Regions from separate parts of the Streptomyces sp. NPDC090994 genome, predicted to be linked through region 3. Evidence: riboswitches for the same ligand, from Rfam matches in the RefSeq annotation. Region 3 holds a riboswitch; each other region holds the start of a gene.
The links. A riboswitch is a leader RNA that binds a small molecule or an ion and turns the genes downstream of it on or off. The one in region 3 is predicted to bind thiamine pyrophosphate.
Positions count from the first base shown of each region.

Region 1 (2,258 bases), on a different contig from region 3:
GCCCGAGCTGATGACCGTCGTACGGCATCTGTCGACGGACGAGGGGACCACCCGCAAGACGCTGTGGCGGCTGTTCGACGGGACGCTGGTCGAGTCGGTGCTCATGCGGTACCCGGACCGGGTGACCATGTGCATCAGCTCGCAGGCGGGGTGCGGGATGAACTGCCCGTTCTGCGCGACCGGGCAGGCGGGGCTGGACCGGAACCTGTCGACCGCCGAGATCGTGCACCAGATCGTGGACGGCATGCGGGCGCTGCGGGACGGAGAGGTGCCGGGAGGCCCGGCGCGGCTCAGCAACATCGTGTTCATGGGGATGGGCGAGCCGCTGGCCAACTACAACCGCGTGGTCGGGGCCATCCGGCGGCTCACCGACCCGGAGCCGGACGGTGTCGGGCTGTCGCAGCGCGGGATCACCGTGTCGACGGTCGGTCTCGTGCCGGCCATCCACCGGTTCGCCGACGAGGGCTTCAAGTGCCGGCTCGCGATCTCGCTGCACGCCCCCGACGACGAGCTGCGCGACACCCTCGTGCCGGTCAACACGCGGTGGAAGGTGCGGGAGGTGCTGGACGCCGGGTTCGAGTACGCCGCGCGGTCCGGGCGCCGGCTGTCGATCGAGTACGCGCTGATCCGGGACATCAACGACCAGGCCTGGCGGGGTGACCGGCTCGGGCGGCTGCTCAAGGGCAAGCCGGTGCACGTCAACCTCATCCCGCTGAACCCGACGCCGGGCTCGAAGTGGACCGCCTCGCGGCCCGAGGACGAGAAGGCGTTCGTCGAGGCCATCGCGGCGCATGGTGTGCCGGTGACCATCCGGGACACCCGGGGGCAGGAGATCGACGGGGCGTGCGGCCAGCTCGCCGCGAGCGAGCGGTAACCTGATCGACGTAGGACATCAGAAAAACACATCTTCATATTCCGACAGGGGAGCGCCACAGCGCTGAGAGTGCGGCACCGGCCGCAGACCCTCCGAACCTGGCCCAGGTCATTCTGGGTAGGGAGATCGGTCATCACTCGAGCTGTTGCGCCCTGCCCGGGATCCCGACGAGGGGTTCCGGGCAGGGCCGCGTCTTCTCCTGGTCCACCCCAGGAGGAATTCAGTGAGCATCACCAAGAAGGCCACGGTCCTGGTCGCCGGGCTCGGTCTGGTCACGCTGTCCGCGTGCGGGTCGTCGTCCGGCGACGGGGCGTCCGGCGACACGAAGACCGTGACGCTGGTCAGCCATGACTCGTGGGCCGTGTCCAAGAGCGTCATCGCCGCCTTCGAGAAGCAGTCCGGGTACCGGGTGAAGGTCCTGGAGGACGGCGATGCCGGGCAGGCCGTCAACAAGGCGATCCTGACCAAGGACAACCCGCAGGGCGACGTCCTCTTCGGCGTCGACAACACGCTGCTCTCCCGCGCCCTCGACAACGGCCTGTTCCAGCCGTACGAGGCGAAGGGGCTGGACCGGGTCGACGAGCGGTTCCAGCTCGACGCCGAGCAGCACCGCGTCACGCCCGTCGACTACGGCGACATCTGCGTCAACTACGACAAGGCGTACTTCAGCGAGCACAAGATCGACCCGCCGGCCTCCTTCGCCGACCTGACCGAGCCCGCGTACAAGGACCTCCTCGTCACCGAGAACGCCGGGACCTCCTCGCCGGGGCTGGGCTTCCTGCTCGGGACGGCCGCCGCGTACGGGGATGGGGGCACCTCCCGCTCAAGTGAAGCCGAGAGCGGGGGAGGGTGGCAGGGGTACTGGAAGAAGCTCAAGGCCAACGGAGTCAAGGTCGTCGACGGCTGGGAGCAGGCGTACAACGAGGAGTTCTCCGGGTCCGCCGGGGGCAAGAAGGCCGGCGGGGACCGGCCGCTGGTCGTCTCCTACGCCTCCTCGCCGCCGGTGGAGGTGGTCTACGCCGATCCGCAGCCGAAGACCGCGCCCACGGGTGTGGCGACCGGCACCTGCTTCCGGCAGACCGAGTTCGCCGGGCTGCTGAGCAACGCGAAGAACCCCGAGGGCGGCAAGGCGCTGATCGACTTCCTGATCAGCGAGAAGTTCCAGGAGGACATGCCGCTGAACATGTTCGTCAACCCGGTCGTCGACGGCGCCGAGCTGCCGGCCGTCTACACCGACAACATGCCGGACGTCACCGATCCGCGGACCATGGCCCCGGCGAAGATCGCCGAACACCGGGACGACTGGGTCAAGTCGTGGACCTCGCTCGTACTGAAGTAGCCGTGCGGCGGCGGTCGAACGGGGTGCGGCTCGCCCTGATGGCGG
Region 1 is NZ_JBIVWS010000035.1:16,556-18,813, reverse strand. Features, by position in the region: gene rlmN (23S rRNA (adenine(2503)-C(2))-methyltransferase RlmN) at 1-874, shown strand, start outside; TPP riboswitch at 911-1,016, shown strand; gene ACIQR3_RS36095 (thiamine ABC transporter substrate binding subunit) at 1,098-2,213, shown strand; gene ACIQR3_RS36090 (ABC transporter permease) at 2,252-2,258, shown strand, end outside.
Region 1: linked by a shared signal. The riboswitch ahead of ACIQR3_RS36095 (thiamine ABC transporter substrate binding subunit) and the one ahead of thiO (glycine oxidase ThiO) in region 3 are both predicted to bind thiamine pyrophosphate.

Region 2 (2,258 bases), on a different contig from region 3:
CTTTTCGAGGGCCTGGTAGAGGGGGACCGTGCCGATGGGCACGGGGGAGTTGCGCAGCACCCACTCGCGGGTGGTGTGGATGTTGCGGCCGGTGGAGAGATCCATGACCGTGTCGGCGCCCCAGCGGGTCGCCCAGGTCATCTTCTCGACCTCCTCCTCGATGGAGGAGGTCACCGCCGAGTTGCCGATGTTGGCGTTGACCTTCACCAGGAACCGCTTGCCGATGATCATCGGCTCGATCTCCGGGTGGTTGACGTTGGCCGGCAGGACCGCCCGGCCCGCCGCGATCTCCTCGCGTACGACCTCCGGTGAGACGTTCTCCCGGACGGCCACGTACTCCATCTCGGGGGTGATCTCCCCACGGCGCGCGTACGCGAGCTGCGTCACCGCCTGCCCGCCGCGAGCGCGCCGGGGCTGGCGCGGACGTCCGGGGAAGACCGCGTCCAGGTTGCGCAGTCCGCCGCGCGGAGAGGTGTGCTTGATGCCGTCGTCCTCGGGGCGGACGGGGCGGCCCGTGTACTCCTCGGTGTCGCCACGGGCGATGATCCAGTTCTCGCGCAGCGGGGGCAGCCCACTGCGCACGTCGGTGTCGACCAGCGGATCGGTGTACGGACCCGAGGTGTCGTACAGGGTGACCGACTGACCGTTGGTGAGGTGCACCTGACGGACCGGCACGCGCAGGTCGGGGCGTGATCCCTCGACGTACGCCTTGTGCCAGCCGATGGACTTCCCGGCCTCCGCGGGCTCCTCCTGGGCGGAGTTCTGCGCGAGGTTCTGCGCGGAGTTCTGCGCGAGGTTCTGCGCGGAGGCAGGCGTGCGTGCGTCCTTGTTGGTCATGAGACCTACTCCCTACGCCGGCATTACCCGGTAACAGGTTCGGCGGTCGACGCAGCGGTGTCCGTCCTCCGACGCCTCGTGGGGAACATCACTCGATTTCGGTGATGTTTCCCGTGAAACATCGCTGGGACGGAGGTCAGCGCCCTCTCAGCCCGGTGCTCCGAGCTCCCGCGTGTACAAAAGGTGCCTCCACGCTAGCGTCAATTCGGGCGCGGTGAACAGATGGCCCCCTTCGTTCTTGCGATGATCGGGCCGTGACCACGACGCAGCATCCCCCCTTCCCCCCGCCCGAACCACGCCGCGGACCGGGCACGGGAGACGGTGACGGCAGCCGTTCCCTTCCCGCTGACGGCTCCCGCTCCAGCGACCACGGGCAGGGACAGAGCTCTGGGTGGGAGCAGGGACAGGAACGCGGCCGCGGGCACGTCCAGGGGCATGAGCACGGGCCGGGGCATGAGCACAGGCAGGGGCACAGTCAGGGGCAGGGATACGGGCAGGGGGATGCGAACGCGGGGCCGGGCGGCGGACACGGTCCCGGGAACGGCGGGGGCGGACACGGCCCCTGGGACGGTGGTCATGGTTCCGGCGGCGGACACAGCTCCGGTGGCGGGAACGGCGGGCACGGTCCTGGGAACGGCGGGCACGGTCCCCTCGGCGGCGGGCACGGGCACTCGCACAGTCATGGTCCGGCGGCCCCCGTCTCCCTGCACCTGCGCAAGGTCATCGCGGCGGTCCTGGTCCCCTTCGCCGCCGCTGTCGTCGTAGGGCTCGCCCTGCTGTGGCCGGGCGGGGCTCCGGCGCACGAACGCACCGGGGTGGGGTTCGACCGGCAGACGCAGCAGGCCACGGTCACCAAGGTGCAGGCGATGAGCTGCCAGGAGGTGAACGGCTCCACCATCCCCTCCACCGGCGACACCTCCACCGCGGAGGGCTCCGAGGCGCAGCAGCAGGAGAACGGCACCTGCAAGAAGGCGACGATCCGGGTCGACACCGGCAAGGACAAGGGCCGTACGTTCACCGAGGTCGTGCAGCCCGATCAGTCCCGGCAGCTGAGCCAGGGCCAGGAGGTCGTGGTCTCCTACGAGCCCTCCGCGCCGAAGGACCTGCAGTACTCGGTCTCCGACATCGACCGCGGATTCCCGATGGCTCTGCTCGCCGGGATCTTCGCGCTCGCCGTCGTGGTCGTGGGACGGCTGCGGGGCGTGATGGCGCTGGTCGCACTGGCCATCAGCTTCCTGGTGCTCAACTTCTTCATCCTGCCCGCGATCCTGCAGGGCTCGAACCCGCTGCTCGTGGCCGTGATCGGGTCGAGCGCCATCATGCTGATCGCCCTGTATCTGTGCCACGGGCTGTCGGCCCGTACGTCCGTGGCGGTGCTCGGCACCCTGGTCTCGCTGGTGCTGATCGGCGTCCTCGGTTCG
Region 2 is NZ_JBIVWS010000006.1:171,525-173,782, forward strand. Features, by position in the region: gene thiC (phosphomethylpyrimidine synthase ThiC) at 1-837, opposite strand, end outside; TPP riboswitch at 830-1,019, opposite strand; gene ACIQR3_RS15805 (YibE/F family protein) at 1,092-2,258, shown strand, end outside.
Region 2: linked by a shared signal. The riboswitch ahead of thiC (phosphomethylpyrimidine synthase ThiC) and the one ahead of thiO (glycine oxidase ThiO) in region 3 are both predicted to bind thiamine pyrophosphate.

Region 3 (2,258 bases):
CGGACAGCGCGGTGTCCGACCACCGCGCGCGTGGGACGACGGTTTCGTTGAGGGCGGCGGCCACCCCGGACGGCGCCTCCGTGAGGGTCCGTACGAGGGTGTCGAGCGCCGTCCCGGGGGCCACCTGGCGCGGCTCCCCGTTGACCGAGATGCTGATGCTCATGCGGGCTGCTCCGTGGGTGCGGGGGCGGGCGCCTGGACGGGCGCCTGGACGGGCGCCTGGACGGGCGCCTGGGTGGTGCCGAACCGGCCGGGGGTGAACGGGCGGGCCTCCTCGGGCAGCTCGCCGGTGGTCAGGACGTGCGCCATGACGTCGCCGGTGACCGGGGTGAGCAGCACGCCGTTGCGGAAGTGCCCGGTGGCCAGCAGCAGGCCGGCCAGGGCGGTCGGGCCGAGCAGCGGCGCGTTGTCCGGGGAGCCGGGGCGCAGTCCCGCGAGGGTCTCCGTCAGGGGCAGCTCGGTGATGCCCGGGACCAGCTCGTGGGCGTCGCGCAGCAGCTCGTAGACGCCGCCGGCGGTGACGGTCGTGTCCCAGCCCAGCTCCTCGCTGGTCGCGCCGACGACGAGCTCGCCGCTGACGCGGGGCACCAGGTAGAGCGGGTTGCCGCGCACCACCGCGCGGACGGTGCGCTGGAGCAGGGGCGGCCGTCCCGGCGGCATCGTCAGCCGCAGCACCTGGCCCTTCACGGGCCGCACCGGCGGCAGCACCCCCTCCGGCACGCCCGCCAGACGGCCGCTGAGGCTGCCCGCGGCCAGGACGACCTGCCCGGCCGCCAGGGCGGTGCCGTCGGCCGTCACGACGCCCGTGGCGCGGTCCCCGGCGACGGTGAGCCGCTCGGCCGTGGTCCGGTGGAAGCGCACGCCCGCCCGTTCGCAGGCGGTCAGCAGCGCCGCGGCCAGCCGCCGGGGGTCGATCTGGTGGTCGCCGTCCACCCGGAGCCCCCCGCGCACGCCCGGCGCGAGCATCGGCTCCAGGCGCCGGCAGTCACGCCCCGACAGCCACTCGGACTCCAGCCCCGACTGCCGCTGGAAGGCGTGCAGCTCCCGCAGGTGCGCCCGGTCGTCGGAGTCGAGCGCGACGGCGAGGGTGCCGCAGCGGCGGTGGCCGAGGTCGTGCCCGGTGGCCTCGGACAGCTCCGCGGCGAAGGCGGGGTAGCGGCGGACCGAGGCGAGGTTCAGGGAGAGCAGGGTCTGCTCGCCATAGTGCAGTTCGGTGACGGCGGCCAGCATCCCGGCCGCCACCCGGGCGGCCCCGCCGCCCGGCGCCGGGTCCACCACCGCCGTGACCAGCCCGCGCTGCGCGGCCCGCCACGCGGTGACCAGGCCGATGATCCCGCCCCCGACGATCAGGACGTCGGGGGTCCCCAACCTGTTCGACATGGGTGCTGAACCCCTCCCTTCGCCGGCATGACCCGGATCAGGTTCGTACGGTCGGAGGCCGCCAGCCTCCCTCTCAGCCCGGTGCGTCCGGGCTCCCGCGAGTGCCTTACGTTGGCCACCCTAACTGTTCGATGTCCGCCTCTGTAAGGGAGTGTCCGCCGGTGGCACGTTCGCTTGACGGTCTCGTGTTCGCCCCGGTCGCCGACCAGGCACCCGGCCAGGTCGGCACCCGTACCCGCTTCGCCTACCACGAGCAGGACGGCGCCGTCTGGGCCGAGTACGCCGGCGGCGACGTGGTCCGCGGGCACCTGGTGGGGACGCGCGAGGGGGACCGGCTCGACTTCCGGTACGTGCAGCTCAGGACGGACGGCTCCACGGCCGGCGGGCACTGCGTGTCGCATGTCGTCGGCCTGCCGGACGGGCGCGTGCGGCTGGAGGAGAGCTGGGAGTGGGAGTCGGCGGAGGGCAGCGGGACCAGCGTGGTGGAACAGGTCCGGTGACGGCGAGGGCCGGCGTGCGGCGGGTACGGCAGGCGCCGGCGTGCGACAGGTGTGCGGCAAGTGTGGAGCAGGTCACTGAACGTGCCCCCTGACCGACAGTGAGTCAGGTGTCTAAGGTGATCAGGTGAGCGAGCAGACGCAGGAGCGAGGCGGCTCCGCGCGGCGCGTGGTCGTCGTGGGCGCGGGCATGGCCGGCGTGCAGACGGCGGTCGCCCTGCGCGAACGGGGCTTCACCGGCACCGTCACACTGATCGGCGCCGAACCGCACCAGCCGTACGACCGGCCCCCGCTGTCCAAGGCCGTCCTGCTGGGCACCGCCGAGGGCTCCGCCTTCGACGTCGACTTCGAGGCGCTCGGCATCGAGCTGCGGCTCGGGCA
Region 3 is NZ_JBIVWS010000003.1:219,611-221,868, forward strand. Features, by position in the region: gene thiS (sulfur carrier protein ThiS) at 1-157, opposite strand, end outside; gene thiO (glycine oxidase ThiO) at 160-1,380, opposite strand; TPP riboswitch at 1,377-1,489, opposite strand; gene ACIQR3_RS08425 (hypothetical protein) at 1,542-1,880, shown strand; gene ACIQR3_RS08430 (NAD(P)/FAD-dependent oxidoreductase) at 2,005-2,258, shown strand, end outside.